3 regions of the Streptomyces sp. NPDC045998 genome follow, and region 2 is predicted to be linked to each of the others. Evidence: riboswitches for the same ligand, from Rfam matches in the RefSeq annotation. Region 2 holds a riboswitch; each other region holds the start of a gene.
What was found. A riboswitch is a leader RNA that binds a small molecule or an ion and turns the genes downstream of it on or off. The one in region 2 is predicted to bind cyclic di-AMP.
Positions count from the first base shown of each region.

Region 1: another riboswitch for cyclic di-AMP. It lies ahead of AC07FJ_RS18885 (LysM peptidoglycan-binding domain-containing protein); the one in region 2 lies ahead of AC07FJ_RS27465 (C40 family peptidase).
Region 3: another riboswitch for cyclic di-AMP. It lies ahead of AC07FJ_RS29120 (M23 family metallopeptidase); the one in region 2 lies ahead of AC07FJ_RS27465 (C40 family peptidase).

Region 1 covers NZ_JBWKLJ010000006.1:36,743-46,938, reverse strand. The annotation lists gene AC07FJ_RS18905 (GTP-binding protein) at 1-440, shown strand, start outside; gene AC07FJ_RS18900 (Tm-1-like ATP-binding domain-containing protein) at 444-1,688, opposite strand; gene AC07FJ_RS18895 (transcriptional regulator) at 1,948-2,613, shown strand; gene AC07FJ_RS18890 (nucleobase:cation symporter-2 family protein) at 2,724-4,169, opposite strand; cyclic di-AMP (ydaO/yuaA leader) riboswitch at 4,782-4,952, shown strand; gene AC07FJ_RS18885 (LysM peptidoglycan-binding domain-containing protein) at 4,957-5,715, shown strand; gene AC07FJ_RS18880 (hypothetical protein) at 5,723-5,998, opposite strand; gene AC07FJ_RS18875 (methyltransferase domain-containing protein) at 6,085-6,840, opposite strand; gene AC07FJ_RS18870 (aminotransferase class V-fold PLP-dependent enzyme) at 6,891-8,105, opposite strand; gene AC07FJ_RS18865 (pyridoxal-phosphate dependent enzyme) at 8,107-9,429, opposite strand; gene AC07FJ_RS18860 (Y4yA family PLP-dependent enzyme) at 9,426-10,196, opposite strand, start outside.
Region 2 covers NZ_JBWKLJ010000010.1:150,956-161,151, forward strand. The annotation lists gene AC07FJ_RS27455 (M23 family metallopeptidase) at 1-609, shown strand, start outside; gene pcrA (DNA helicase PcrA) at 622-3,075, opposite strand; cyclic di-AMP (ydaO/yuaA leader) riboswitch at 3,274-3,430, shown strand; gene AC07FJ_RS27465 (C40 family peptidase) at 3,429-4,454, shown strand; gene AC07FJ_RS27470 (hypothetical protein) at 4,509-4,862, opposite strand; gene AC07FJ_RS27475 (C40 family peptidase) at 5,247-6,272, shown strand; gene AC07FJ_RS27480 (GNAT family N-acetyltransferase) at 6,285-7,085, shown strand; gene AC07FJ_RS27485 (alpha/beta hydrolase) at 7,040-8,215, opposite strand; gene AC07FJ_RS27490 (LuxR C-terminal-related transcriptional regulator) at 8,302-9,135, opposite strand; gene AC07FJ_RS27495 (PspC domain-containing protein) at 9,132-10,196, opposite strand, start outside.
Region 3 covers NZ_JBWKLJ010000011.1:139,398-149,593, forward strand. The annotation lists gene AC07FJ_RS29100 (CobW family GTP-binding protein) at 1-977, shown strand, start outside; gene AC07FJ_RS29105 (DNA gyrase/topoisomerase IV subunit A) at 1,041-3,494, opposite strand; gene AC07FJ_RS29110 (M16 family metallopeptidase) at 3,701-5,086, shown strand; gene AC07FJ_RS29115 (M16 family metallopeptidase) at 5,113-6,480, shown strand; cyclic di-AMP (ydaO/yuaA leader) riboswitch at 6,709-6,874, shown strand; gene AC07FJ_RS29120 (M23 family metallopeptidase) at 6,888-7,670, shown strand; gene AC07FJ_RS29125 (GntR family transcriptional regulator) at 7,865-8,530, shown strand; gene AC07FJ_RS29130 (HPr family phosphocarrier protein) at 8,652-8,933, opposite strand; gene AC07FJ_RS29135 (bifunctional acetate--CoA ligase family protein/GNAT family N-acetyltransferase) at 9,065-10,196, shown strand, end outside.

The DNA.
Region 1 (10,196 bases), on a different contig from region 2:
GGATCGGCGTCGACGACCTCGCGGGCGTCGAGTCGAAGGCCGTGACGACCGTGGCGATGGACTTCGGCCGGATCACGCTCACCGACGCCGGTGTCGTCCTCTACCTCTTCGGTACGCCGGGCCAGGAGCGCTTCTGGTTCATGTGGGACGACCTGCTGAACGGCGCGCTCGGCGCGGTCGTCCTCGTCGACACCCGGCGCCTGGAGCGCAGTTTCGCGGCCGTCGACTTCTTCGAGAGCCGCGGGCTGCCCTTCGTGGTCGGCGCGAACTGCTTCCACGGCGAACAGCCGTACACCGCCGAGGAGATCAAGGCGGCGCTGCGGCTGCGCGACCCCGGCACCCCCGTCCTCCTGCTGGACGCGCGGCGCCGGGGCGACGTGCGCGAGACGCTGCTCTCGCTCATGGACCTGCTCATCGCCAGGTCGGAGACCCTCGTCTGAGGTTCACCGGTCGCCGATCATCCGGTGCAGCAGCTCGGAGGCGGCGCGGCCGAACGACGGGTCGTTGAGGTGCGTGCCCACCTCGACGACCTCGACCGCGCTGCCCCGCACGCCGTCCCGCAGGGCGTCGAAGAGCGCCTTGTCGGCGGCCGGGTCGTGGTACGGCCCGCCCGGCGCACCCAGCGTGGACAGCCCGCGCAGCGGTAGGCACAGGGCGGTCGGGCCGGTGGCGGCGCGCAGTTTGGCCGCGACGCGGCGGCCCAGTTCGGCGCACTCCTCCTCCGTCGTCCGCACCACCGTGATGGACGGGTTGTGTACGTGGACGTGCCGGTCGCGCATCCGCGCCGGGACGGTGTCCACGGGGCCGAACTTCACCATGTCGAGCGCGCCCGGGCTCACCACCTGCGGCACGCCGGCCCGCCCGGCGGCGGCGAGCCGGTCCGGCCCGGCGGTGAGGATGCCGCCGCACAAGTCGTCGGCGAGCTCGCAGACCGTCAGGTCCAGGACGCCGGCGAACAGCCGCTGCCCGGCCAGCGCTTCGAGGGTGCGGCCACCGGCGCCGCTGGCGTGGAACACGAGGACCTCGTAGCCGAGCTCGGTCATCCGCTCGCGGGCCGCGTCGACGCCCGGGGTGGTCACCCCCGCCATGCTCGCCGCGACCAGCGGCGCGCCGCCGTCCGCGCCCCACTCGGCGGGGACCAGCGCCCGGGAGGCCGCCGCGAAGCCCTCGGCCATGCCGGCGACCGCGTCGGCGGCGTTCGCGAGGATCGGGGCCGAGACCCGGTTCATCCCGGCGATGTCGACGACGCTGTACATCATGGTGATGTCGCTGGAACCGACGTACGGCGAGACGTCGCCCGCCGCCATCGAGGAGACCATCACCTTCGGCACCCCGAGCGGCAGGGCGCGCATCGCGCGGGTGGCGATGGAGGTGCCGCCGCTGCCGCCGATGGCCAGCACGCCGTGCAGCCGCCCCTCGCGGTGGAGCCGCAGGACGGTCGCCTCAGCGCCCCTGGCCATCGCCGTCACGGCCGCGCCCCGGTCGCCCCGGGCGCGGAGCGCCTCAAGGTCCACGCCGGCGGCCCGGGCCACCTCGGCGCGCCCCACGTCGGCGGGTATCCGCGGGGATCCGGCCACCCCCGTGTCGACGACCAGGACGTCCACGCCCCGCCGCAGCAGCCGCTCGCGCAGCCATCCGTACTCCAGCCCTTTGGTGTCCAGGGTCCCCACCAGTACGACCATCGTCATGACCGTACTTTCCAGCCGGGGAACCCCTCGCGGCAAGACCGCCCGCAGTGTCGCCGTCCGACTACCGACCGGAAACGTTCGGCCATCGAACGAAAGCCTACAAAGCCATATCACCTTGCGATCTAAGGGAAGTTGACGGTTCCTACCACTGGAGCGTCTGTTAGCCTGCCCGCTCCTGGATGTTCATCCACTCCCTTAGGTGTCCTTCGTGTACAGCACTCCCTTCTCCCCCCGAGAGGCCAGAGCGGCGCGAGCCCGGATGGGCCTGACGACCTCACAGGTGGCCCAGTCCATGGCGGCGTGCGGTGTTCCCGTCCACCCGGACCTGATCGCCGCCTGGGAACAGGGCTCCCATCTCCCCTCGGAAACCCACCTCTTCGCCCTCGCCGACGTGCTGTGGTGTCCCGCCACCGCGCTCATGGGGATCGAGCCGCGCACGCTGGCGGAACACCGGCTGGCCCGGCAGCTGAGCGTGGAGCGGTTGGCGGACCGGATCGGCATGGACCCCGCCGCGTACCGGGCGGCGGAGGCGGCGCACCGCTGGGACGGCGACATCCGGCAGACCAGGGCCCTGGTGGAGGCCCTGGGGCTGTCCCTGCGCGGGCTGGTGAGCATCTTGGGCCGCGACGAGGAGCTGGCCGGGCTCCTGCGTACGGCCATCGAGGGACGCTGGAAGGTGTACGTGACGCCCGTCGCGGAGATCGTCGTCGTCGACGAGACCTCGGTGGGCGACGCCCTGCGCACGATGCACACCGAGTTCGCGGGGTTCGCCGAGCGGTACATGGGCCACCTGATGGCCCGCAACGACGACTCCCGGCTGAAGGAGGTCGCCGCGGAGCGCTCGGCGTTCCTGCACCGGCTCGTGGACCACTTCTGGGAGCTGATCGGGGAGGTGGGCGACGAGCCACCGCCACGCGGATTCTGAGCGCACGAGGCGCGGACGGCCGACGGCCCCCGGATGTCCGGGGGCCGTCGGTCGTCCTGCCGCGCTGTGCGCTGCCGCGCTGTGCGCTGCCGCGCTGTGGTAAGAAGGGCTCAGTGCCACGCGCCGGCGCCGGGGGCCGGCTGGGCGGCGGGGTGGGCGGGTCCGGCGGGCGGGGTCTCGTCCTCGTAGTCCTCCCAGTCGATCTCCATCGCCTTGCGCCGCGTGAACGCGTTGAAGAACAGGTTCAGCACGAGGGCGGTGAGACCGCCCAGCGTGATGCCGCTGTCCAGCACCGCCCGTACGTCGTCCGGCATGCGCTCGAAGAACGGCTTGACCGTCGTGGGCAGCATCGCCGCGCCGAGGCTCACCGCCAGGATGATGGCGTTGCGCTCCTCGCGCAGGTCCACCTTGGCGAGGATCTGGATGCCGACCGCCGCGACCATGCCGAACATCGAGATCGCCGCGCCGCCGAGCACGGGGTGCGGGATCGCGGCGACCAGGCTGCCGGCCTTCGGCAGGAGCCCCAGCAGGATCATGAAGACACCGGCGGCCACCACCACGAAGCGGCTCACCACCTTGGACATGCGGACGAGTCCGATGTTCTCCGCGAATGCCACATAAGGGAAGGAGTTGAATATTCCGCCCAGCATCGTGGAGACGCCGTCGGCCCGCAGCGCGCGCGTGACGGTGTCGCTGTCGACCTTCTTCCGGGAGATCTCACCGATGGCGTACACGTCGCCGGTCGTCTCCACCATCGTGATCAGCATGACGACGACCATGGCGATGATGGGCAGCAGCTCGAACTGCGGCATGCCGTAGTGGAAGGGTGTGGTGACGCCGAACCAGTCGGCGTCCGCCACCGCGTCGAAGTGTGCGTCCCCCAGGAGCCAGGCGACGGCCGTGCCCACGACGAGTCCGATGAGTACGGCGAGGCTGCTGAGGAACGGCTTGCCGAGCCGGACCACGACCAGGATCAGGAGCAGGGTGCCGAGCGCGTAGGCGAGGTTCTTCCCGGAGCCGTACGCGGGGTCGCCGATGAGGTGGGCGCCGCCGGCGGCGTTCTGGAGGCCCACCGGGATCAGCGTGATGCCGATGATGGTGAGGATCGTGCCGATGACGACGGGCGGGAAGTACTTCACCAGCCGGCCGACGAACGGCGCGAAGAGGAACGTGGCGATGCCGGCCGTGATGACCGCGCCGTAGACGACCAGCAGACCGGCGGTACCACCGCCCGCGCCCATGCCGATCGCGACCATGGGGGAGACGGCGGTGAAGGTCACGCCCTGCACCAGGGGCAGGCGCGCGCCGATCCGCCAGACGCCGAGCGCCTGGATGATCGTGGCGATGCCACAGGTGAGCAGGTCCGCGTTGACCAGGTGGACCAGTTGCTCGTCGGAGAGCCCGAGGGCGTTGCCGAGGAGTACGGGGACGATGACGGCCGCCGCGTAGAACGCGAGGATGTGCTGGAAGCCGTAGAGCGTGAGCTGCGGGAGGGGGAGCAGTTCGTCGACGGGATGCGTCTGCGTCCCGGAGTGCCGTCGGGAGACTCGTGCCATCTCTGCCTTGCCTTACGAGAGGTAGGTGAATGAGAGAGGAGCCGACGCCTCGGAGCCCGGAATGTGTCAGGACGAGGCCTCGCCGGCCCGTACGGAGCCGACGTCTGGCGGAGTTGCCGACACCACGTCGCCCTGCACTGAGATGTGCGTCCTGGTTGGAGGACTTTCCTTCGATCGGCATGGCGAAGCCGCCTTGCGCATGAGATCCGCAGGTGGAGCCGATCGGGGCGCTCACCTTAGTTGACGTCGGACGTTCCTCGCGAGTAACCGGCACGGCACTCACCGCTCCCCCACCCCACAAGACGCACCTTTCGCCCGAATATCTCCGGTTTTACCAATGTTCGTCCGACTCGCCTCGGTTCTCCGATAAGGCGACCCCGAGGGCGATTTGCTCGCGCCGTGACATGACTCACCTCCCGTTATTCGGGGTGCACGTCCTCCGCACCGCATTTCCCCTGCTGGGACAGGGAATTGACTTTCCGGCAGAACTCCCTTCATGGCATTTCCGTAATCGCGCGTGCGCTCTTCACGACTTGTTCCGGCCCGAGGCTCTCGCTTACCGTCACCGCAATCCGGTCGGACCGCCGAATCCTGCCGCCGTCCGGAAACCGCACCCACCCACCACCGACGTACGGCAGGAGCGGGGGAACCAGGTAAGCCGCCGGTCCGTGTATACGGAACGGCTTGGGGTGAAGTCATGTGCGCACGCGGTCGCGTGCGGATACGGCCGGGCATCTCCAGCCCGAACCCGACAGCTCACCTCGCAGGCGACGGAGAGGAATCCGCCATGCCCGCACAGGGTAAGCACCGCCGCCCCAAGAACAATCCGCTCGCACGCCGTGTCGCCGCCGCCGGCACGGGCGGCGCCGCACTCGCCCTTCCCCTCTTCGGCGCGACCGCGGCCGAGGCGGCACCGAACGCGGTGCCGAACGTTGTGCCTTCCGCGGCCGTGGAAAAGGCCCCGGCGAAGCCCGCCACGTATACCGTGGTCGCGGGTGACACCCTTTCCGAGATCGCGGCGGACCGTGGCGTCAGCGGCGGCTGGCAGAAGCTGTACGAGGACAACAAGTCGGTGGTCGGCGACAACCCGTCGCTCATTCGCCCCGGCATGAAGCTCACCATCGGCGCGAAGGCCAAGGCCAAGGCCGCGCCCGCCGCGCCCGCCGCCGCCGAGCGGGCCAGCCGCTCCACCGTGCGGCCGGCGCTCGCGAAGCCCGCGACGTACGCGAACAACCTCGACGGCTGGATCAAGGAAGCGCTCGCCATCATGGCCGAACGCGGCATTCCCGGCTCGTACGACGGGATCCACCGCAACATCATGCGCGAGTCCTCGGGCAACCCGCTGGCCATCAACAACTGGGACTCCAACGCCGCCGCGGGCACCCCGTCCAAGGGCCTGCTCCAGGTCATCGACCCGACGTTCCGGGCGTACCACGTGCCCGGCACGTCGACCGACCCGTACGACCCGGTCGCCAACATCACCGCGGCCTGCAACTACGCGGCCGACCGGTACGGGTCGATCGACAACGTCTTCGGCGCCTACTGACGGGCGCCTACCGACGGGGCACGGTCGCCCCGCCGCCGGACCGTACGGCTTCCACGACGGCGTCGTGCAGCACGCGGCTGGCCTCCTCCGACGAGCACGGCACGGGGCTGCCGCTCATCGGGAACCAGTCGGAGGCCCCGCTGTGCTGCACGGCCACCCGCGCCTCGCCGTCGACCCAGGTCGTGTGCACGTCGAGTTCACCGGTGATGACACCGACCGTGTCGGTGCTCACGCCACCGCGTCCGGCGTAGACCCGGACCGTCGTCCACGATGCCCATGTCACGTTCCCATGCTGACCCCGCTCCGCCGGTCGCGCGACCGGCGGAGCGGGGCGGTTGCGTGAAGGAGCCGTGACGCTACGGCGCGTGGTCAGCGCACGGCCACGAGGACGTGGTTGTTGCCGAACTGCCAGACGGCTCCCGCCTCCTCGAAGCCTGCTTCGCGCAGCAGGGCGAGGTGCCCGGAGAGGGTCAGGTCGTTGCCCTCGCAGCGCGGGTGCCGGTGGTGGCGGTGGGCGGAGAACAGGGCGGCCAGCTCCGGGTCCGCGGCGACCCCGGACCACCAGGTCTCCCAGTCGTCGTCCGCGACGGCCGGTTCCCGCTCGGCCCGGCGCCGCCCGATGTGCAGGGCCAGCTCGCCGACCTTGGCGGAGTCGGGACAGATGTGGTCGCAGTTGACGAGGACCCCGCCGGGGCGCAACCGCCCGGCGAGGTCGCGGTAGACCCGGCGCAGGGTCCGTTCGCTGAGGTAGTGCAGCGCCGTCGTGGAGACGGCAGCGTCCACCGGACCGTCCGTCCCGGCGGCGTCGAGCCAGCCGGGCTCGCCGATGACGGCCTCCACGTACCGCACGGCCGGTCCGTAGTAGGCCCGGCCGAGCTCCAGCAGGCGCGGGTCGGCGTCGACCGCCACGACCCGGGCGCGGGGCATCCGGCGGGCCAGTCGCGCGGCCAGCGAGCCGGGCCCGCTGCCCAGGTCGAGGACGAGGGGCGCCCGCCGGCCCGCCGTCACGCCCTCGACAACGTCGGCGATGACGGTGAACGCCTCCTCGCGGTCGACCGCGTAGCGCTGCTGCTGCCTCTCCCAGCGGTCCACCCATCGCGCGGCCGCCACCGTACTGACACTCATGTCCTCTCGCGCCCCTGCCTTCTCACCACACCTCTAAACGGTCATGGAAATCATTGCAGACTGGCGAGCGCGGCGAGCAGCCCGTCGATCTCCTCGGGTGCGTTGTACACATGCAGGCTGATCCGCACCGAGCCGTCCTCCGGGTCCGTCCCCGCCTGGCAGTGGCTGTCGGAGCGCACCATGAAGCCGTGGCTGTAGAGGATGAAGCCGAGGTCCTGGGAGCCGATCCCGCGGTGCCGGAAGGTGACGATGTGTCTGCGGCGCTGCACCGTGGAGGCGGCGTCCAGGCTGGAGCGGCAGCCCAGCACCTCGTAGGCGTCCATCCGGGCCAGTCCGTCGGTCAGCCGGGCCGCCAGGGCCACGGTCCACCGTTCGATGCGGTCCGTACCCGCCTCCTCCAGCCAGTCGAGGGCCGCCGTGAGGCTGACGACACCGGCCGTGTTCGGGGTGCCCTCCCAGCCGCCCGGCCGGAACTCCGGACCGCGCCGGCCGCGCGCCCAGATCGCGCCCGTGCCGGGCAGGGCCAGCGCCTTGTGGCCGGAGAAGACGACGAAGTCCACGTCGAGCTCGGCGACCGAGACGGGCAGGTGGCCCACGCTCTGGGCGGCGTCCAGACAGATCGGTACGTCGGGGCCGACCACCGCGCGGACGCGGTGCACGTTCATGTCGGCGCCGTAGACGTGGTGCACGTGGGTGGCCGCGACGAAGCGGGTGCGCGGGCCCGCCACGCGGGCGAGCGCCTCGGGGTCGTAGTCCCCCGAGCTCGCCTGGTAGGGCAGCTCCCGCAGGCGTATCCGCACGCCCTGCCGGGCCAGCAGCCGCTCGGTCTCGCGCCACGGCGCGAGGTTGGCCTGGTGGTCGGCGAACGGCACCACGATCTCGTCACCGTCGCGGAGCAGCTCCGGCAGCCAGTCGCGGGCGACGGTGCGCAGCCCCTCCGAGGCCCCGCTGGTGAAGTGCACCGCCGAGCGCTCCGGCTGCGGGTCGCCCAGGAACCGCTTGACCCGGTCCCGGGCGCCCTCGACCAGCGCGGTGGTGTGGTTGGCCCACGGGTAGGAGCCGCGGCCGGCGTTCGCGTTGGAGGTGGTCAGGTAGGTGTGGGCGGCGTCGAGGACGGCCCGCGGCTTCTGGGCCGTGGCCGCGCTGTCCAGGTACGCCGACTCGGGATGGGCCGCGATCTGCGGGAACTGGGCGCGCAGCGGGCGCTGCCACTCCGCCAGCTCCTTCAGATCGCCCTCGGTGTCGTGTCCCGTCTCGTACGCCATGTCAGTCACGCACCAGGGGCGCGCCCGCGTCGCGCCACGCGATGATGCCGCCCGCGAGGCTCCGTACGTCCGGATGCCCCATGCGCGTCAGCAGCGCCGCGTACCGGGCGGACTTCTCCCCGACGGGGCAGGCGAGCAGCACGGGCCGGCTCTTGCTGAACGGCAGGCCGCCGCGGACCAGTTCGTCGAAGAGCTCGTCGACGATGTTGACGGAGCCGTCGATGTGGAGGGCTCCGTACGCGAACGGGCCGCGCAGGTCGACCACGAGGGGGTTCTCCGCCGCGATCCACTTCCTCGCGTCGGCGACGTCGATGACCGTGGCCGAGCGCACTTCCCCGTCCGAGAGCGTCGCCACGGAGTTCTTCACCGGGGGCAGCCCGAACAGCTCGGGCCTGCGCTTGCGGACGTAGCCGAGGTAGCTCTCGACGCGGTCGCAGACGATGAAGACGGCCGTGCGGCGGCCCCCGGTCCCCTCCGCGTCGAGCGCCCGCAGGTGGCGCACGGCGCCGTGGTAGGCGGCGCCCCCGGTGGGCCCGGCGAGGATGCCGCAGCGGCGGACCAGCGTCAGCATGCCGTCGATGGCGTCGTCCGCGCCCACCGTGTCGAGGGTGTCGTACGTCGCCGGGTCGAACAGGCCGACCTCCTGGACCTCGTCGATGGTGCGGATGCCGGGGATGAAGTCGGACTTCTCGGCGACGAGCCCCACGATCCCGACGCCCGGGGCGTGTCCCCGCAGTGCCCGGGCCACGCCCGAGGAGGAGCCGGCGGTGCCCACGCAGGCGATGAACCAGTCGGGGGCGCGGCCGTCGAGGTCGGCCACGATCTCCGGGCCGGTGCCCTGGGCGTGCGCCTCGGTGTTGCGGGTGTTGAAGTACTGGTCGGTGTGGAGGTGGGCGCTGCCGGGTGCGCCCAACCGCTGGTGGAAGAGGGTGAGGGGGTCGTCGGTGGCGGTCGGGTCGAGGCACTCGCTCTGCCCGGGCAGCTCCTCGATCTCGGCGCCCAGCAGGAGGAGCAGGTCCTTGATCTCGGGTATGCGCATCCGGTTGGTGACGCTCTTGAACCCGAGGCCGTGCATGCCCGCGATGAGGGCGAGCGCCTTGGCGGTGTTGCCGCTGGAGAGTTCGACGATCGTCTCGCCGCGCTCCCGGGCCCCGGGGAGACCGTCGCGGACCATGTTCCAGGCGGCCCGGTCCTTGACCGAACCGAAGGGGTTCATCATCTCCAGCTTCGCGTAGAGGTCGATGCTGCGCAGTCCGTGCACGGCCGGGTCGATGCGGACCAGCGGGGTGTCGCCGATGGCGTCGGTGATGCTCTCGTACCTCATGCCTGTGGTCCCCCAGGGGGTGTGTGCGGCCAGTACTGTTCGTCGAGGCACCAGTGCCAGGAGCCGTCGTCGGCGCGGTGGACGGCGACCTTGCGGGCCACGGGCTGCTGTTGCGCCCGGGTGGCGCCGAAGTCCATGCAGTAGCCGGCGGTGTTGGCGAAGGCGAGCAGGTCGCCGGGGCGCGGCAGCCGGGGCAGGAAAACGGTTCTTCGGGTGATCAGGTCCGCCTCCAGGCAGAGGTTGCCCATGAGGTGGACGCCCACGGGTTCCGGCGGACCGGCGGGCGCGGGGTCCCGGGGCACCAGGACGGGGTCCATCAGGACGCCGTGGTCCTCCAGGCTCACGTCGCCCGCGTTCATCGCGAGGCGTACGAGGGTCTCGCCCGCGTCCGTGCGGCGCACCTCCAGGACCCGGGCGAGCGAGAGCCCGCACTGGTCGGCCAGCGCCCTGCCGGGCTCGGTGTACAGGTCGTGGAGGCTCTCCAGGAGCAGCGTGCCGAGCGGGCGGTCCAGGCCGGGGGCCGGGCGGGAGAGCAGTTCGTCGAGGTAGGCGGCGCCGGTGACCTCGCGGTGGGCCGGGTACAGGCCGAGCGAGCCGCGCAGGGTGCCGTTCTCGGCGTGGAGGCCGTAGCCGTGGCCGCCCCAGGTGAGCGGCGGCCGGCGGCCCATGACGGCGTCGGTGAGCGCCGTGGTGTACCGCTCCCACTGGTCGGCGTGGGCGAGGTAGCCGACGCCGAAGCCGCCGCCGATGTCGATGGCGCGCGGGCC
Region 2 (10,196 bases):
AAACCGGTGACCGCCGAGGACCCGTCCTCCGTCAAGACCGTCGCCGCCGCCAACAGCGCCCTGGACACCCAGCTCGCCGCGCTCAGCGCCGACGCCCGCGACTTCGGCGACCGCGCCAGCCGCACGCAGGAGCGCATCGACCTCAAGGCCCGCCAGGAGGCCGAGCGCAAGAAGCGCGAGGAGGAGGCCGCGCGCCGCGAGGCGCTGCGCCCCAAGTTCGCGCTCCCCGTCAAGCTGCACCAGCTCAGCGCCCACTACGGACAGGCCGGCGTCAACTGGATGTCCCTGCACACCGGGATCGACTTCCCCGTGCAGTACGGCACTCCCGTGATGGCCGCCACCGACGGCACCGTGCGCACCCAGTGGAACAGCGCCTACGGGAACATGGCCATCGTGACCGCCAAGGACGGCACCGAGACCTGGTACTGCCACCTCAGCAGCACCAAGATCCGGTCCGGCGAGGTCAAGGCCGGTGATGTCATCGCGTACTCCGGCAACTCCGGCAACTCCACCGGACCGCACCTGCACTTCGAGGTACGGCCCGGCGGCGGCACCGCGATCGACCCGCTGCCGTGGCTGCGCAGCCACGGCCTCGACCCGACCGGCTGATCAGAACCCGGACTACAGCTTCTCGACCGGGGCGTACCGCAGCAGCAGCCGCTTCGGCTTCTCGTCCCCGAAGTCGATCGTCGCCTGCGCGTCGGCGCCCGCGCCCGTCACCGCCATCACGGTCCCGAGCCCGAACTGGTCGTGCGTGACCCGGTCCCCGACCGCCAGCGCGATCACCGGCTTGTCGGTCGTACGCCGCGTGGCGAAGCCCGACGGGCCGGAGCGGGAGCGCGAGGACGACAGCGACGCGGTGATCCCGGAGGCCGGGCCGCCGGACGACGGCTTGGCCATCGCGCCCGTGCGCTTCCACTCCAGGTGCTGGGCCGGGATCTCCTCCAGGAACCGCGAGGGCGGGTTGTACGAGGGCTGGCCCCAGGCGCTGCGCATCGACGACCGCGTGAGGTAGAGCCGTTCGCGGGCGCGCGTGATGCCGACGTACGCGAGGCGCCGCTCCTCCTCCAGCTCCTTGGTCTGGCCGAGGGCGCGCATGTGCGGGAAGACGCCGTCCTCCATGCCCGTCAGGAACACCACCGGGAACTCCAGGCCCTTGGCGGTGTGCAGCGTCATCAGCGTGATGACGCCGGAGCCCTCCTCGTCCTCGTCCGGGATCTGGTCGGAGTCGGCGACGAGCGCCACCTGCTCCAGGAACTCGGCGAGCGTGCCGGGGTTCTCGCCGCGCTCCTGCTCGAACTCCAGGGCCACGGCGGCGAGCTCCTGGAGGTTCTCGATGCGGGTCTCGTCCTGCGGGTCGGTGGAGGCCTGCAGCTCGGCGAGGTACCCGGTGCGCTCCAGGACCGCCTCGAGGACCACGGCCGGGCCGGCGCCGGACTCGGCGATGGTGCGCAGCTCGTCGAGGAGCGTGTTGAAGCGCTTCACGGCGTTCGCGGAGCGCGCCGCCATGCCGTACGCCTCGTCGACGCGGCGCAGCGCCTGCGGGAAGGTGATCTTCTCGCGGAGGGCCAGCGCCTCGATCATCGCCTCGGCGCGGTCGCCGATGCCCCGCTTGGGCACGTTGAGGATGCGGCGCAGCGGGACGCTGTCCTCCGGGTTCGCCAGCACGCGCAGGTACGCCAGGACGTCCCGGACCTCCTTGCGCTCGTAGAAGCGGACGCCGCCGACGACCTTGTACGGCAGGCCGACGCGGATGAAGATCTCCTCGAAGACGCGGGACTGGGCGTTCGTCCGGTAGAAGATCGCGACGTCGCCGGCCTTCGCCTCGCCCGCGTCCGTCAGCCGGTCGATCTCGTCGGCGACGAACTGCGCCTCGTCGTGCTCGGTGTCCGCGACGTACCCGGTGATGCGCGAGCCGGGGCCTGCGTTCGTCCACAGGTTCTTGGGGCGGCGGCTCTCGTTGCGCTCGATCACGGCGTTGGCGGCGGAGAGGATGGTCTGCGTGGAGCGGTAGTTCTGCTCCAGCAGGATCGTCGTCGCGTCGGGGTAGTCCTCCTCGAACTGGAGGATGTTGCGGATGGTGGCGCCGCGGAAGGCGTAGATCGACTGGTCGGCGTCACCCACGACGCACAGCTCGGCCGGGTCCAGGTCCTCATAACCGGTGCCCACCAGCTCGCGTACGAGCGTGTACTGGGCGTGATTGGTGTCCTGGTACTCGTCGACGAGGACGTGGCGGAAGCGGCGGCGGTAGTGCTCGGCGACGTCCGGGAACGCCTGGAGCAGGTGGACCGTCGTCATGATGATGTCGTCGAAGTCCAGGGCGTTGGCCTCGCGCAGCCGTGCCTGGTACATCCGGTACGCCTCGGCGAGCGTCTTCTCGAAACCGTCGGCGGCCTGGTCGGCGAAGGTCTCCTCGTCGATCAGCTCGTTCTTGAGGTTGGAGATCTTGGCGCTGAAGGACTTCGGCGGGAACTTCTTCGGGTCGAGGTCCAGGTCGCGGCAGACCAGCGCCATGAGCCGCTTGGAGTCGGCGGCGTCGTAGATCGAGAAGGACGACGTGAAGCCGAGCCTCTTCGACTCGCGGCGCAGGATGCGGACGCACGCGCTGTGGAAGGTCATCACCCACATGGCGTTGGCGCGCGGGCCGACGAGCTGCTCGACGCGCTCCTTCATCTCGCCGGCGGCCTTGTTGGTGAAGGTGATCGCCAGTATCTGGCCCGGATGGACGTGCCGGGTGGCCAGCAGGTGGGCGATGCGGTGGGTGAGCACCCGGGTCTTGCCGGAGCCCGCACCGGCCACGATGAGCAGCGGCGAGCCGGTGTGGACGACGGCGGCGCGCTGCTGGTCGTTCAGCCCCTCCAGCAGCGCGGCGGGGTCCACGACGGTGCGCGGCGCGCCGTCGCGGTGGTACGCGTCCCGGGCCGGGGGCACGTCGAAGCGGTCCCCGAAGAGGTCGTGCGGGACCTCCTCCGGGGCCGGGGCGTGGCCCTCGGCGTCCTCGGGGGGCGGCGGCGGTTCCTCGGAGGTGTGGTTCCGCAGGTCCGCCAGGAAGCTGTCGTCAAAGAGGCTGCTCATCGCCTATCGAGTCTAGGCCGCCCCACCGACAGCCGGGGCCGAACAGACTTCGTCGCAGAGCGCGATGACACATAAGCGTCGCGTAAAGGTCACGAAAATGTATCCGGCATATCGAACATCATCCTTCACAGCACCACCACACGTTGGCTAGCGTGCCGCACAAGCGGACCGTTCCCTCATCGGCGAACCACGCCGATCGGACCGCCCACGCCGAATCCACTCTCCCCGCACGGGAGTTGGAACCGGGGACCCACCATGCACCATGGGGTGAATCGGCCGCTTCCGCAGGCCGTAGGGCACCTTCCGTTCGCCCGAACCCGCCGGTTGACCCGGTAGGCGGTCTACGGAAGGAGATGCCGGCCTTGGCGTCGCATCGCAAGCCGCGCAGCCGCACCACCCGCACGCTCGGTACGTTTGGTTCGTTCGGTACGAATTCCCCCGCCGTCGGGGTCACGACGGCCGCCATCGCCTCGGTCACGACCCTGCTGTCCGCCCAGTCGGCCGAGGCCGCGCCGGGCCGGCCGACGGTGGAGGAGGTGCAGAGGAAGGTCGACGACCTCTACCGGCAGGCCGGAGGGACGATGACGCAGGCGCAGCGGTACGCCCAGCCCGTGCGGCCCGCCCCGCCGGCCCAGCCCGTGCGGCCCGCCCCGCCCGTCCAGCTCACCCCGCCCAGCCCGCACGTCCCGCACGTCGAGTCGGAGCCGACCGCGAAGCCCGACAACGATGCCGTCGAGGCCGCCGAGGCCCTCGAAGCCGCCGAGGCGTGGAAGGCGGAGGCCCCGACCCCGCGGGCCGAGCCCGCGAAGACCCCCGAGGCGCTGCGCGCCGGCAAGCGGACGGTGCAGCGCAAGCTCGCGGAGGCGCGCGCCCTGCTGGCGCGGGAGGAGACGCGGCCGGAGACGCTGAGCGGGACACCGACCGGGACGCCGACCGGGACGCCGACCGGTACGCGGACGGAGGCCCCGGTGTACGGGCCGGAAGTCCGCGAGACCGAGAGCGGAACCGGTCACGGCCCCGACCGCACCGCGGCCGAAGCCGACAAGGTGCTGGCCTTCGCCCGCGCCCAGCTGGGCAAGCCGTACGTCTGGGGCGCGGCCGGCCCGAGCTCGTACGACTGCTCCGGCCTGACCCAGGCGGCCTGGAAGGCGGCGGGCGTCGACCTGCCGCGGACCACCTGGGAGCAGGCCCGCGTCGGCACGCGCGTCTCCATGGACGAGCTGCGCCCCGGCGACCTGGTGTTCTTCTACGACGACATCAGCCACGTCGGCGTCTACCAGGGCGACGGCGTGATGATCCACGCCCCGCGTCCCGGGATGAACGTCCGCGAGGACGCGGTCCACTCCATGCCGCTGTACGGCTGCGTGCGCCCCGCCTGAGGGGCCGCCTGAGAGGGGCGGCCCGCCCGTGGGAAGCGGGCCGCTCAGGTCACCTCAGGTCCAGAGCGTCGCGATGAAGATGTTGGCGACGGTGAGGCCGCCGACGGCGCCGAACAGCGCCTTGTCGACCGTCTCCTCGTCCCGCTTGACGTAGACCAGGCCGAGGATGACGACCAGGATCGCCAGCTTCACGCCGATCTTGATGTTGTTCACGGTCTGGTCGTCGGCCTGGTTGAGCCCGACCAGGGCCACACCCGTCACCAGCATGGTCAGCGCGCCGTGCAGCATGCCGGGGCTGAAGCGCGCCGTGCCCGCGCCCATCGCCTTCATCTGGGACAGGAAGCCGCCCAGCAGGGCGCCGATACCGATGATGTGCAGCGCGACGAAGACATTGATGAGTACGTCCATGGGCCGGAGCCTAACCGGGGCCATAGCACCGGTCGCCGGGCAGGGTTGCCTCATTCGTCGCCTCGGTCACAGCTGATACGGAATGAGAGATTCCAGGCGCGTCGCCGCCGACGGAAGCCGTTCCCGAACTCTCACCTGCGGGCAATTGCGGTCACTCCCCCTCACCACCGTGACCGGCGGGTTTAGCGTCCTCCCCCAGGTGGCCGGTTCTCCCACCGCCGTCTTCCGACTCCCGGGCGGCGGCCGGCCACCCCACCCACACGCGACAGGGAAGGGAAGTGACCCGCCCTCGTGGCAGCTCACCCAGAACCAGAACCTCCGCAGCACGGCGATCACGGCCATGACAGCGGTCGCGGCAAGCACCGCAAGCCCCGGCAGCGCTCCCTGAACGCGGCTGCGGCCGGGTGGGCTGCCGGGCGGGTGGCCGGGCGCACCGCCGTCGGCTTCGTACTCGCCGGGGCGGCGACCGCCACCGCCCTCAGCGGCGCCGGGCACGCGGAGCCCCGCCTCTCCCCCGCCCAGGTCAGGAGCGAGGTGGACCGGCTGCACCGGGAGGCCGAGGAGGCCACCGAGCGGTACAACGGCGCCAAGGAGCAGGCCGACAAGGCCCGTTCCTCCCTGGACGCCCTGCGGGACGAGGCCGCCCGCCGGACGGAGCGGCTCGCCGCCACCCGCCACGCGCTCGGTTCCGTGGCCACCGCCCAGTACCGGCACAGGGGCCTCGACCCCGCCCTCCAGCTCGCCCTCTCCAGCGACCCCGACGCGTACCTGGAGGGCGCCGCCCTCGCCGAGCGCGCCGGGACCCGCCAGACCGACGCCATCGCCGCCCTGCGCCGCGAACTCGCCGGGCTCGCGCAGCTGCGCGCCGAATCCGGCGGCCACCTGCGGGAACTGGCGGCCCGCCAGGCCGAGCTGCGCCGTCACAAGACCACCATCCGGCAGAAGCTCGCCGCCGCCGAGCGCCTCCTGGGCCGGCTGTCCGCCCCCGAACGCGCCCGGTACGACAACCCCGGCCCGTCGGCCGGAAGCCTCCCTCCGGCGCGAGCGCCGCAGGCGCCCAACCCGCGCGCCGCGCAGGCCGTCGCGTACGCGTACGGGGCCCTCGGCAAGCCGTACGTATGGGGCGCGACCGGGCCGTCGGCCTTCGACTGCTCGGGCCTCACCCAGGCCGCGTGGCGCTCCGCGGGGGTGTCCCTGCCGCGTACCACGTACACCCAGATCAACGCCGGACAGCGCGTACCGCGCTCCGCGCTCGCCCCCGGTGACCTGGTGTTCTTCTACTCCGGTGTCAGCCACGTCGGGCTCTACATCGGCGACGGCAAGATGATCCACGCGCCGCGCCCCGGCGCGGCCGTACGGATCGCGCCGATCGACGAAATGCCGTGGGCGGGAGCGACCCGGATCGCATAGGGTCCGGAATCCATGACCATGGATCGCGACACCCGTGAAACCGTTCCCGACGGCATCGCCGCCGCCCTCCAGGACTGCGTCCGCACCCTGGTGCAGCGGTCCCCCGACCACCGCCGCGTGGGCCCCTTCACCCTGCGCTACAACCCCGACTGGGACATCCCGCCCGCCAACTACGCCGTCCCCGACGCGGGCGCCGCGCCCACGAAGGCGGAGATCGACGAACTGGTGGCGGCCTTCCGCGAGCTGGAACGGCTGCCGCGCCTGGAGTTCCAGCCCGCCTGCGCGCCGGAGCTGGAACCTGCGCTGCTCGCCGCGGGGTTCACCGTCGAGCGGCGGGCGCCGCTGATGGCGTGCGCGCCGGACGGGCTGCGGGAACCGGGACCCGTCGACGGCATCGCGTTCGGCGAGCCGGCGGACGACGCCGCGTACGCGGCCGCCGCCGCGGTGCAGAACCTCGCGTACGGCGGGACGGGCGAGGCGAACGAGGGCGCGATCCGCTGGCTGCGCACGGCGGCGGCCGGCGGCGGCGTCGCCGGCGTCGCCACGGACACCTCCGACGGTACGACGGTGGGGGCGGGCGGCTGCTCGGTGCCGGTGGACGGGCTGAGCGAGCTCGCCGGGCTGGCGGTCGCGGCGAGCCACCGGCGGCGGGGCATCGGCGCGGGCCTCTCGGCGTACCTGACGGCGACGGCGTTCGCGCGCGGTTGCCGGCTGGTGTGGCTGGAGCCGGCCGACGCGGCGATCGAGCGGATCTACGCGGGGATCGGTTACCGGCGGGTGGCGGAGAAGGTGGACGTCTCGCTGGCTCCGTGACCCCCGGCGGCCCCCGCCCCGGGACCCGTCCCCATGCGCGCCGTCAGCCACTCGAAGACCGCCGGCACCTCCCGCATCCAGGAGGCCGTGCGGTGGCCGCCCGTGACCTGGCGGACGTCGATCCGGGTCGGCGGCCGGGAGACGGCGCGCAGGTCCAGGCCCTGCTGGAAGCCGTCCTGCCCGTTCCCGGTGAACAGCATCGTGACCCTGGGCGGGGTCGCGGCCGTCTTCAGGAGGGTGAGCGGGTTGTGCCGGTGCCGCAGCTCCGGGTCCCGGCCGGTGAGCGAGGACGGCTCGGCGGCCGGGTCGTTGTAGCCGGACATGCTGATCGCGTACCCGTACCGGTCGGGGTGCGCCACCGTCAGCTTCGCGGCGCAGTGGGCGCCCGCCGAGTACCCGGCCACGGCCCAGCCGTCGGGGGTGTCGAGGGCGCGGAAGTTGTCGGTGACCATCCGGCGTACGTCGATGCTGAGCCACGAGTCGGCGTTCACCTTGCCGGGGATGTTGGCGCAGCCGGTGTCGGTGTCGCCGAGCAGGGTGGTCCGCGGCGACACCAGGATGAACGGCGCGACCTTGCCCTGCCGCATCAGCGGCTCCAGCTGCCTGCTCGCGTGCAGGCTGCCGAACCAGGACTTCGGGGAGCCGGGGAAGCCGGAGAGCAGCTCGACCACCGGGAACCTGCGGTCCTTGTACGCCGGGTCGTCGTACTGCGGCGGCAGCCATACGTACACCTCGGCCTCCACCCCGGAGATGCGGCCCTTGAGGGTGGTGCGCCGGATGCCCTCGCCCATGCCCGGGTCGTCGACCGGCTCGAACGTCTGCCGCACCTTCGGCAGGTCGGTGACGCGCTTGCCGCCCGTGCCGTCGGGGCCGAGGTCGATCGCCGCGTCGACGTGGTCGCTGGTGCCGAGGAGGTCGCCCCAGCTGTCGTACAGGCGGTTGGCGTTGTTGACCGCGACGAAGACCACCACGATCGCGGTGAGCTGGGCGAAGGCGACCATGCCCAGCCGGAGTGCGCCCCGCACGACCGCCGGTCCGCGCAGTCGGGTCCACAGCACCAGCGGCAGCAGGACCGCGATCACGGCCAGCACGATCGCGGTCACGAGGAAGGGCGTACCCGTCAGGCTCATCACGGTCTGTAGGAGGGGCCCGGAACCGTGCGGGTTGCCCCGGTTATGTCCCGGTTACGTCATGAGCGGCCGGGGACGGGCGGCCCTCAGACGAGGCGGCGGGCCGTCGCCCAGCGGGTCAGCTCGTGCCGGTTGGACAGCTGGAGCTTCCGGAGCACCGCCGAGACGTGCGACTCGACCGTCTTGACCGAGATGAACAGCTGCTTGGCGATCTCCTTGTACGCGTACCCGCGGGCGATCAGCCGCAGCACCTCGCGCTCCCGCTGCGTGAGCCGGTCGAGGTCCTCGTCGACGGGCGGGGCGTCGGTCGAGGCGAAGGCGTCCAGCACGAATCCGGCCAGCCGGGGCGAGAACACGGCGTCGCCGTCCTGCACCCGGAAGATCGAGTCGACCAGGTCGCTCCCGGTGATGGTCTTGGTGACGTACCCGCGGGCCCCGCCGCGGATGACGCCGATGACGTCCTCGGCGGCGTCCGAGACCGACAGCGCGAGGAAGCGGACCGGGTTCCGGGCGTCGGCCATCAGCGGCGCGCAGCGGCGCAGCACCTCGACGCCGCCGCCGCCCGGCAGGTGGACGTCGAGGAGGACGACCTCGGGGCGGGTCTCGGTGATCACGGAGACGGCCTCGTCGACGTCGGCGGCCTCGCCGACCACCTCGACGCCGGTCGTCTCGGTCCGGCCGATCTCGGCCCGGACGCCGGTGCGGAACATCCGGTGGTCGTCGACGAGCACCACCCGCACGCGCCGCCCCACCGGCTGCCCGGACTGCTCGGACTCCACGGGCTCCACGGACCGCCCGGGCGCCACGGACGGCCGGGACGTCCCGGACTCCCCGGGCTCCACAGACTGCCCGGGCGCCACGGACTGCCGGGACGTCCCCGACTCCCCGGGTCCTACGGAAGCCGTCGTCTCCTCGGTCATGCGTCCGCCCTCTCCATCTCGAGCTCCACTTCGGTGCCGTCCCCCGGCACCGACCGCAGCCGCGCGGTGCCGCCGTTGCGCTGCATCCGGCCGATGATCGATTCTCGTACGCCCATCCGGTCGGCGGGCACCGCGTCCAGGTCGAAGCCGGGCCCCCGGTCCCGTACGGAGACGAAGACGGTACGGCCCTCGACCTCGGCGTACACCTGTACGGCCCCGCCCCCGCCACCGTACTTGGCGGCGTTGACCATCGCCTCGCGCGCGGCCTGCGCCTGCGCGGCCAGTCTCTCGTCCAGCGGGCAGTCGCCGACGACCACGACCTCGATGGGGACGCCGTGGGTGTCCTCGACCTCGGCCGCGGTCCGCTTCACGGCCTCGGCGAGGGTCTCGGGCTCCTCGTCCGCGTCCTTTCCGGTGCCCTCCGGCTTGTACAGCCACTCGCGCAGCTCGCGCTCCTGGGCGCGGGCGAGGCGGCGGACCTCGCCCGGGTCGTCGGCGTTGCGCTGGATGAGGGTGAGGGTGTGCAGGACGGAGTCGTGGACGTGGGCGGCGACCTCGGCGCGCTCCTGGGCGCGGATGCGCATGGTCCGCTCCTCGGAGAGGTCCTGCGACATCCGCACCAGCCAGGGCCCGGCGAGCAGCGCTATGCCAGCCAGCACCGCTATGGCCGCGGTGAGCGCCGTGCCCAGCTGGGCCGCCGAGCCGCGCACCACCATGAACACGGTCAGGCCCATGCCGACGAGCGCCACCCCGGCCAGGCCGCGCGCGAGCTGGAAGAGCCGCTTGCGACGGCCGGAGCGGGACCACTGCGCCCGGCGCGCGTTGTCCGCCTGGCGCCACACCAGGACGACGCCGACGCCCACGAGCAGGATCGGCCAGACGTACCGCTCGCCGCCCAGGTCGACGCTGCCGACGAAGGCGCCTGCGCCGATCGTCAGCGCGATGAGGGCGACGATCTGGCCCTTGTCGGGCTTGCGGAGGCGGCGGCGCCCGTCGGGGGTGGTCTCGAACACGGAACGCGGCTCGACGGTCCTGGCCCTGCCCCCGACGCCGAGCGGGAC
Region 3 (10,196 bases), on a different contig from region 2:
CCAGAGGCACCCGCGTCGGCGTCATGGTCAACGACTTCGGCGCGATCGAGATCGACGCCATGACGGTCGCCGGCCAGGTCGGCTCCACCGTCTCCCTCGGCAACGGCTGCCTGTGCTGCGCCGTCGACGCCGGCGAACTCGACACCTACCTGGAGACCCTCACCCGGCCCTCCGCCCGCCTCGACGTCATCGTCATCGAGGCGAGCGGTCTCGCCGAGCCGCAGGAGCTGGTGCGGATGATCCTCGCCAGCGACAACGACCGGGTGGTGTACGGCGGGCTGGTCCAGGTCGTGGACGCCGCCGAGTTCGACGCCACCCGCGCCCGTCATCCCGAGACCGACCGGCACCTCGCCCTCGCCGACCTCGTCGTCGTCAACAAGGCCGACCGCGTGGACGCCGGCGAACTGCGCCGCGTCCACGGCGCCGTCGCGGCCCTGGCCGAACGGGCCGCCGTCGTCGACGCCGCGTACGGCCGGGTCGACCCCGAGCTCCTCTTCGACCGGGCCGCCCGGCGCGAGGGCGGCGACGACTGGATCGAGGGGCAACTCTCCTTCGACGACCTGCGCGAGGACGAGCACCACGACCACCCGCACGCGGCGTACGACACGGTGTCCTTCACCGCCGACGCGCCGATGCACCCGCGCCGGCTGCTGGACTTCCTCGACTCCCGCCCCGAGGGCCTGTACCGCATCAAGGGCTTCGTCGACTTCGGCGACGCCGACCCCGCCAACCGCTACACCGTGCACGCCGTCGGCCGGTTCCTGCGCTTCTACCCGGAGCCCTGGCCCGCGGACGACGGGGAGCGCCTCACACAGCTCGTGCTCATCGGCTCCGGCGTCGACGCCGACGGCCTGCGCAAGGCCCTCGACGCGTGCCGGGTGACCGGCCCGCAGGACGCCCCCGAGGAGCACACCATGTGGGGTGTCCTGCGGTACGTGCCGGAGCCCGCGGAGCCGTCCCCCGAGGACGAATCCTAGGAGGACCATCCCCTGGCGCCGCGGCGCGCCCGCCTTTCGGTGGGCGCGCCACGGGACGGTCCGTTACGACGCCGGGCCCGCCAGCGCCGCGACCGGCTTGGCCAGCGGCGTGCCGGAGCCGTCACGGCGCGGGTCGGTCTCGGGCAGCTCGACCGGGGTGCCGTTCTTCTGGGCCGCCCGGGCCGGGGCCGCGCCCGCCCAGGCCAGGACCAGGGTGTCCTCGCCCTTCAGGAAGCGCTGGCAGCGCACGCCACCGGTCGCGCGCCCCTTGCGCGGGTACTGGTCGAACGGCGTCAGCTTCGCCGACATGCCGGCCTTCGGGTCCAGCGCGCCGGAGGAGCCCGCGACCGTGAAGACCACCGCGTCCGCCGCCGGGTCGACCGCGGTGAACGAGATCACCTCGGCGCCGGCCGCCAGCTTGACGCCGGCCATGCCGCCCGCCGGGCGGCCCTGCGGCCGCACCTGCGAGGCCGGGTAGCGCAGCAGCTGCGCGTCGGAGGTGATGAAGACCAGGTCCTCCTCGCCCGTGCGCAGCTCCACCGCGCCGACGATCCGGTCACCCTCCCTGAGACCGATGACCTCCAGCTCGTCCTTGTTGGCCGGGTAGTCCGGCACCACGCGCTTGACGACTCCCTGGAGCGTGCCGATCGCCAGGCCCGGCGACGACTCGTCCAGCGTGGTCAGGCAGACGACCGTCTCGTCCTTCTCCAGCGTCAGGAACTCCGACAGCTGCGCCCCGCCCGACAGGTTCGGGGCGCCCGCCGTGTCCGGCAGCTGCGGAAGGTCGATCACCGGCAGCCGCAGCAGCCGCCCGGCGGACGTCACCACGCCCACGTCGCCGCGCTGCGTCGCCGGCACCGCCGAGACGATCACGTCGTGCTTGGTGCGCTTGCCGTCGCTGTCCGGCAGCGGCTCCCCGCTCGCCGTGCGGGCCAGCAGCCCGGTGGAGGACAGCAGCACCCGGCACGGGTCGTCGGCGACCTCCAGGGACACCGCCGCGACGGGCGCGCCCGCCGACTCCAGCAGGACCGTGCGCCGCTCGGTGCCGAACTTCTTGGCCACGGCGGCCAGCTCGGAGGAGACCAGCTTGCGCAGCTCGGCGTCGGAGTCCAGGATCCGCGTGAGCTCCTCGATCTCGCTGTTGAGCCGGTCGCGCTCGCCCTCCAGCTCCAGCCGGTCGAACTTGGTGAGCCGGCGCAGCGGGGTGTCCAGGATGTACTGCGTCTGGATCTCGCTCAGCGAGAAGCGCTCGATCAGCCGCTCCTTGGCCTGCGCCGAGTTGTCGCTCGACCGGATCAGCCGGATGACCTCGTCGATGTCGAGGAGTGCGACGAGCAGGCCCTCGACCAGGTGCAGCCGGTCGCGCTTCTTGCCGCGCCGGAACTCGCTGCGGCGCCGTACGACCTCGAAGCGGTGGTCGAGGTAGACCTCCAGCAGCTCCTTCAGGCCCAGGGTGAGCGGCTGCCCGTCGACCAGCGCGACGTTGTTGATGCCGAAGGACTCCTCCATCGGCGTCAGCTTGTACAGCTGCTCCAGGACGGCCTCCGGGATGAAGCCGTTCTTCACCTCGATGACGAGCCGCAGGCCGTGCTCGCGGTCCGTGAGGTCCTTGACGTCGGCGATGCCCTGGAGCTTCTTCGCCGCCACCAGGTCCTTGATCTTGGCGATCACCTTCTCCGGGCCCACCGTGAAGGGCAGCTCCGTCACCACCAGGCCCTTGCGGCGCGCCGTCACGTTCTCCACGGTCGCGGTCGCGCGGATCTTGAAGGTGCCGCGGCCCGTCTCGTACGCGTCCCTGATCCCGGACAGGCCCACGATCCGGCCGCCGGTCGGCAGGTCCGGACCCGGCACGTACCGCATCAGGGTCTCCAGGTCGGCGCCCGGATGCTTGATGAGGTGGCGGGCGGCGGCGATGACCTCGCCCAGGTTGTGCGGCGGCATGTTGGTCGCCATGCCGACCGCGATCCCGGACGCGCCGTTGACCAGCAGGTTGGGGAAGGCCGCGGGCAGCGCGACCGGCTCGCGCTCCTGGCCGTCGTAGTTGGGCGTGAAGTCGACGGTGTCCTCGTCGATGGACTCCGTCATCAGCGACGTCGCGTCGGCCATCCGGCACTCGGTGTACCGCATGGCCGCCGGCGGGTCGTCGTTGCCCAGCGAGCCGAAGTTGCCGTGGCCGTCGACCAGCGGCAGGCGCATCGAGAACGGCTGCGCCATGCGCACCAGCGCGTCGTAGATCGACGCGTCACCGTGCGGGTGCAGCTTGCCCATCACCTCGCCGACGACCCGGGCGCACTTGACGAACCCGCGCTCCGGGCGCAGGCCCATCTCGTTCATCTGGTACACGATCCGGCGGTGCACCGGCTTCATGCCGTCACGGGCGTCGGGGAGGGCCCGGGAGTAGATCACCGAGTACGCGTACTCGAGGAAGGAGCCCTGCATTTCGTCGACGACGTCGATGTCGAGGATCCGCTCCTCGTAGTCGTCGGGCTGCGCGGTCTTCGTGCTGCGGCGGGCCATCGCGGCTGCGCTCCTTCACCAGGCAAAGGCTGATCTGTCGCCGACCATTGTGGACCGTCCCACTGACAACCCCGACCGCGACCCGGAAGAGGGATGATCGGGCCGGACGGGAACTTCCGCGACCGTCGGTGCGCTTGCATACAGTGGCAGGACTTTCACGGCACGACATTCACCACGACATTCACATCGCGATCGAAGGGACGTACATGCCCATGGGTCACACGGCCACAGCCCAGGCCGGCTCCGGCGGACTGACAGCGACCGAGCACCGGCTGGCCAACGGCCTTCGCGTGGTGCTCTCCGAGGACCACCTGACCCCGGTCGCCGCGGTATGCCTCTGGTACGACGTCGGCTCGCGCCACGAGGTCAAGGGCCGCACCGGCCTCGCCCACCTCTTCGAGCACCTGATGTTCCAGGGCTCCGCGCAGGTCAAGGGCAACGGCCACTTCGAGCTCGTCCAGGGCGCCGGCGGCTCCCTCAACGGCACCACGAGCTTCGAGCGGACCAACTACTTCGAGACGATGCCCACCCACCAGCTGGAGCTGGCCCTGTGGCTCGAGGCCGACCGGATGGGCTCGCTGCTCACCGCGCTCGACGACGAGTCCATGGAGAACCAGCGGGACGTCGTCAAGAACGAGCGCCGCCAGCGGTACGACAACGTCCCGTACGGCACCGCCTTCGAGCGGCTCACCGCCCTCGCCTTCCCGCAGGGCCACCCCTACCACCACACGCCGATCGGCTCCATGGCGGACCTCGACGCCGCCACCCTGGAGGACGCGCGGAACTTCTTCCGTACGTACTACGCGCCGAACAACGCCGTGCTGTCCGTCGTCGGCGACATCGACCCCGAGCAGACGCTCGCCTGGATCGAGAAGTACTTCGGCTCCATCCCGGCCCACGACGGCAAGCAGCCGCCGCGCGACGGCACGCTCCCCGACGTCATCGGTGAGCAGCTGCGCGAGGTCATCGTGGAGGACGTCCCGGCCCGCGCGCTGATGGCCGCCTACCGCCTGCCGCACGACGGCACGCGCGAGTGCGACGCCGCCGACCTGGCCCTGACCGTCCTCGGCGGTGGCGAGTCCTCCCGCCTCCACAACCGCCTGGTGCGCCGCGACCGTACGGCCGTGACCGCCGGGTTCGGCCTGCTGCGCCTCGCCGGGGCCCCCTCCATGGGCTGGCTGGACGTGAAGACGTCCGGTGGCGTCGAGGTGCCGGACATCGAGGCCGCGGTCGACGAGGAGCTGGCCCGGTTCGCCGCCGAGGGCCCGACGCCCGAGGAGATGGAGCGGGCCCAGGCCCAGCTGGAGCGCGAATGGCTGGACCGGCTCGGCACGGTCGCCGGCCGCGCGGACGAGCTGTGCCGGTTCGCCGTGCTGTTCGGCGACCCGCAGCTCGCGCTCACCGCCGTCCAGCGCGTCCTGGACGTCACCGCCGAGGAGGTGCAGGCCGTCGCCAAGGCCCGCCTGCGCCCGGACAACAGGGCCGTACTGGTCTACGAGCCCGTCAACGGTGATCAGGGCGGAGCCGCCGACAGCGACACCGACCAGAGCGACGCCGACCGCAGCGAGGAAGAAGAGGGGGCCGACCAGTGAGCGACGCCGCTGTGTCCCTGACGTCCATGGAGTTCCACCCGCAGCCCACGCCCGGCACCGCCAGGCCCTGGGCCTTCCCCGCCCCCGAGCGCGGCACCCTGCCCAACGGCCTGACCGTGCTGCGCTGCCACCGCCCCGGCCAGCAGGTCGTGGCCGTCGAGATCTCCCTCGCCGCCCCCCTGGAGGCCGAGCCCGAGGGCCTGGACGGTGTCGCCACGATCATGGCCCGGGCGCTGTCCGAGGGCACCGACAAGTACTCGGCGGAGGAGTTCGCCGCCGAGCTGGAGCGCTGCGGCGCCACCCTCGACGCACACGCCGACCACCCCGGCGTACGCGTCTCCCTGGAGGTCCCGGTCTCCCGGCTGGCCAAGGCCCTCGGCCTGGTCGCCGACGCCCTGCGCGCGCCCGCCTTCGCCGACAGCGAGGTCGAACGCCTGGTGCGCAACCGGCTCGACGAGATCCCGCACGAGATCGCCAACCCGGCGCGCCGCGCCGCCATGCAGCTCTCCAAGGAGCTGTTCCCGGCCGACTCCCGGATGTCCCGCCCCCGGCAGGGCACCCTGGAGACGGTGGAGCGCATCGACTCCGCGGCCGTACGGGCCTTCTACGAGGCCCATGTCCGGCCCGCCACGGCCACCGCGATCGTCGTCGGCGACCTCACGGACGTGGACCTCGACGCGGTGCTCGCCGACACCCTCGGCGCCTGGACCGGCGACACCGCCGAGCCCCGCCCCGTACCGCCCGTCACGGCCGACGACACGGGCCGCGTCGTCATCGTCGACCGCCCCGGCGCCGTGCAGACGCAGCTGCTGATCGGCCGCATCGGCTCCGACCGGCACGACCGCGTCTGGCCGGCCCAAGTGCTCGGCACCTACTGCCTGGGCGGCACCCTGACCTCGCGCCTGGACCGCGTCCTGCGTGAGGAGAAGGGCTACACCTACGGCGTACGGGCCTTCGGCCAGGTGCTCCGCTCCGGTCCCGAGGGCAACGGCGCCTCGATGCTCGCCATCAGCGGCTCCGTCGACACCCCCAACACCGGCCCGGCGCTCGACGACCTGTGGAAGGTGCTGCGCACCCTCGCCGCCGAGGGCCTGACCGACGCCGAGCGGGACGTCGCCGTGCAGAACCTCGTGGGCGTCGCCCCGCTCAAGTACGAGACGGCGGCCTCGGTCGCGGGCACCCTCGCCGACCAGGTCGAGCAGCACCTCCCGGACGACTTCCAGGCGCGGTTGTACGCGCGTCTGGCCGAGACCGGGACGGTGGAGGCCACGGCCGCGGTCGTCAGCGCCTTCCCGGTGGACCGTCTCGTGACCGTCCTCGTCGGCGACGCCGCGCAGATCAAGGAGCCCGTCGAGGCGCTCGGCATCGGTGAAGTCAGCGTCGTCAGCGGCTGATTGACGGCGGTTCGGCCGTGCGTCACCTCCGGAACCCCGGCATCCACTCGGATGCCGGGGTTCCGCTGTCTCCGCACCGGTCCGCCGCATGTCCGTTTTGTTGCGGAGGTTACGTGTCTGCCCTGTGGCGTGCGCTACAAAAAACCGTGTCCGTTTGGTGATTGAAAGATCAGCCGCTTAGCGTCTGATGCGCTGTCCGCCCGCCGTACCCGCCGCATCCGCGGCACCGGGCAGCCATCGCCGAATCCCCATCGGGCGCGAGCCCGGGGAGCCGGGGACCCACACGAAGTCCCTGGGGTGAATCGGACGCCTTCGCATCCGTGCGGAGGGGCCCGTAGGAGACCTTCCTGCTCCGAACCCGTCAGCTAACCCGGTAGGCGAGAAGGAAGGAAAGGATCAGCCACCGAATGGCGTTCACCCGTGCCACCGGGAAGCACCGTGCCCCGAGCCGCCTGAGCCGTAAGAGCGCACACGTCGCCGGCGTGGCGGCCATCGCCACCACCGGCGTCATCGGAACCCTCGCTTCCCCGGCGCTCGCCGCCGACGCGGACGTCCGCGCACTGGAGGACACCGGCCTCAACCAGGCGGTCATCACCGACACGCTCGCCGAGAGCGTGGACGCCCAGGCCGAGGCGCAGGAGCGCGAGGCCGAGGAGGCCGCCGCCCGCGCCGCCGCCCAGGCCGAGGCCGAAGCCGAGGCCAAGCGCAAGGCCGAGGCCCGCGTCAAGGCCGCCCGCGAGGCGGAGGAGCGCGCCGCCCGCGAGGCCGAGCGCAAGCGCCTGAACTCCTTCACGCTCCCGGTCGCCGGTTCGTACGTCAGCACCGGCTACCAGACCGGCGGCGCCATGTGGTCCTCCGGCAGCCACACCGGCGTCGACTTCCACGCCCCCTCCGGCTCCACGGTCGTCGCCGTGGGCCTGGGCACCGTCGTCGAGGCGGGCTGGGGCGGCGCGTACGGCAACAACGTGGTGATCCGGATGGCGGACGGCACGTACACGCAGTACGGCCACCTCTCCTCCGTCAGCGTCTCGGTCGGCGAGCGGGTCATGCCCGGCCAGCAGATCGGCCTCTCCGGCTCCACCGGCAACTCCTCCGGTCCGCACCTCCACTTCGAGGCCCGCACGAGCGCCGAGTACGGCTCCGACATCGACCCGGTCGCGTACCTGCGCTCGCACGGCGTCAACGTCTGACCCGCACATTCCACGAAGAAAGGCCCCGGCTCCCCATCCGAGCCGGGGCCTTCTTCGTGCGGCCATTGGCCAAAAGATATCCATGGATTTCGACCGGGCATCGGAAATTCAGCCCCGTTGTCATAGAGTCGCTGAACACTCGTCACATCGGTCGGACGCACGCTGTTTCGCGCGCATTACGTCGGAGGTTCGGTATGCGCATTCCCGCGCACTCGGTATGCACGGCGATTCGCGACGACATCGTCTCCGGCGTCTTCCCGCGCGGCGCCCGCCTCACCGAGGAGCAGCTGGCGCGCCGTTACGGCGTCTCCCGCGTCCCGGTCCGCGAGGCCCTGCGGACGCTGGAGTCCGAGGGCTTCGTCACCACCCGCCGCCACGCCGGGGCGTGCGTCGCCGAGCCCACCGAGCAGGAGGCGGCCGACCTGCTGGAGGTCCGGGCGCTGCTGGAGCCGCTCGGTGCGGCGCGCGCGGCCCAGCGGCGTACCGAGGCGCACCTCAAGGTGTTGCGGGGCCTGGTCAGACTGGGCCAGGAGCGGGCGCGCCGGGGCCAGGGGGAGGACCTGCGGGCGCTCGGCGGCTGGTTCCACGAGACGCTCGCCCAGGCCTCCGGCAGTCCGGGCCTGACCGCCCTGCTGACCCAGCTGCGCCACAAGATCGCCTGGATGTACGCGGTCGAGCAGCCGGCCGCGCCCGTGGAGGCGTGGGCCGAGCACGGCGCGATCGTCGACGCGGTGGCGCGCGGCGACGCGGAACGGGCCCGGGCGCTCACCGCCCTGCATACCGAACGCTCGCTCGGCGCGCACCGGCTGCGTGTGAGGACTCCGCAACATCGCGTCAACACGGCGAGCGCCCGCATTTAACAGCGAGGCCGTATACAGAAAGATTCACCGAAACGAAAAGCGGAGCCGTATCACCCGGGAATTCCGGGGCGATACGGCTCCGCTGCGATATCAGGCAGGCGCCGGAGATATCCGAGACGGATCAGACGGTCTCGGGAAGCTCCTCGAGCCCTTCGGCGACCAGCTTCGCCAGGCGGTCCAGAGCGGCGTCCGCGCCCTCCGCGTCCGACGCGAGCACGATCTCCTCGCCGCCCTGCGCACCCAGGCCGAGGACCGCGAGCATCGACGCGGCGTTCACCGGGTTGCCGTCGGCCTTGGCGATCGTCACGGGGACGCCGGAGGCCGTGGCGGCACGGACGAAGATGGAGGCGGGGCGGGCGTGCAGGCCCTCGGCCCAGCCGACGTTGACGCGGCGCTCAGCCATGGTGTTGCCCTTCGAGTTCAGGGGGTTGTCTAGACCACTCTCTCATGTTCTCCGGTGTGCAGGCGAACCTGATCAATGTGCCCCGTCCACAGCACCTCCGCGACCGGTGCCCCGCACCGTAACCTGGGCCCATGCGGACCCCGTCGGATCAGCCGGAACATGCGTACCCCGACCACTGGGAAGCCGACGTCGTGCTGCGCGACGGCGGCACCGCGCGGATCAGGCCCATCACCCCGGACGACGCGGAACGCCTGGTCAGCTTCTACGAGCAGGTCTCCGACGAGTCGAAGTACTACCGGTTTTTCGCACCCTACCCCCGCCTCTCCGCCAAGGACGTGCACCGCTTCACGCACCACGACTACGTGGACCGGGTGGGCCTCGCAGCGACCGTCGGAGGCGAGTTCATCGCGACCGTCCGCTACGACCGGATCGACGAGCGCGGCCTGCCCGCCGCCGCCCCCGCGGACGAGGCCGAGGTCGCCTTCCTCGTCCAGGACGCCCACCAGGGGAGGGGCGTGGCCTCCGCGCTCCTCGAACACATCGCGGCGGTGGCGCGGGAACGGGACATCCGGCGGTTCGCGGCGGAGGTGCTGCCCGCCAACACCAAGATGATCAAGGTCTTCACGGACGCCGGGTACACCCAGAAGCGCAGCTTCGAGGACGGCGCCGTCCGCCTCCACCTCGACCTGGAGCCCACCGACCGCTCCCTCGCCGTCCAGCGCGCCCGCGAGCAGCGCGCCGAGGCCCGCTCCGTGCAGCGCCTGCTCGCCCCCGGCTCCCTCGCCGTCATCGGCGCGGGCCGCACACCCGGCGGCGTCGGCCGCACGGTCCTGCGCAACCTCCTCGACGCCGGATACACCGGCCGTACGTACGCCGTGAACCGCGCCCTGCCCGAGGGCGAGTCCGTCATGGACGGGGTCCCCGCCTTCCGTTCGGTCGCCGACATCGCCGAGCCCGTGGACCTCGCCGTGCTCGCCGTCCCCGCCGAGCGCGTACCGGAGGCCGTCGCCGACAGCGGGGAGCACGGCGTCCAGGGTCTGGTCGTCCTCTCCGCCGGGTACGCCGAGCAGGGCGCCGAAGGGCGGGAGCGCCAGCGGGAGCTGGTCCGCCAGGCCCGCTCGTACGGCATGCGCATCATCGGCCCGAACGCCTTCGGCATCATCAACACCGCCCCCGGCGTGCGGCTGAACGCCTCCCTGGCGCCGCACCCGCCGGCGCGGGGCCGGATCGGGCTCTTCACCCAGTCCGGCGCGATCGGCATCG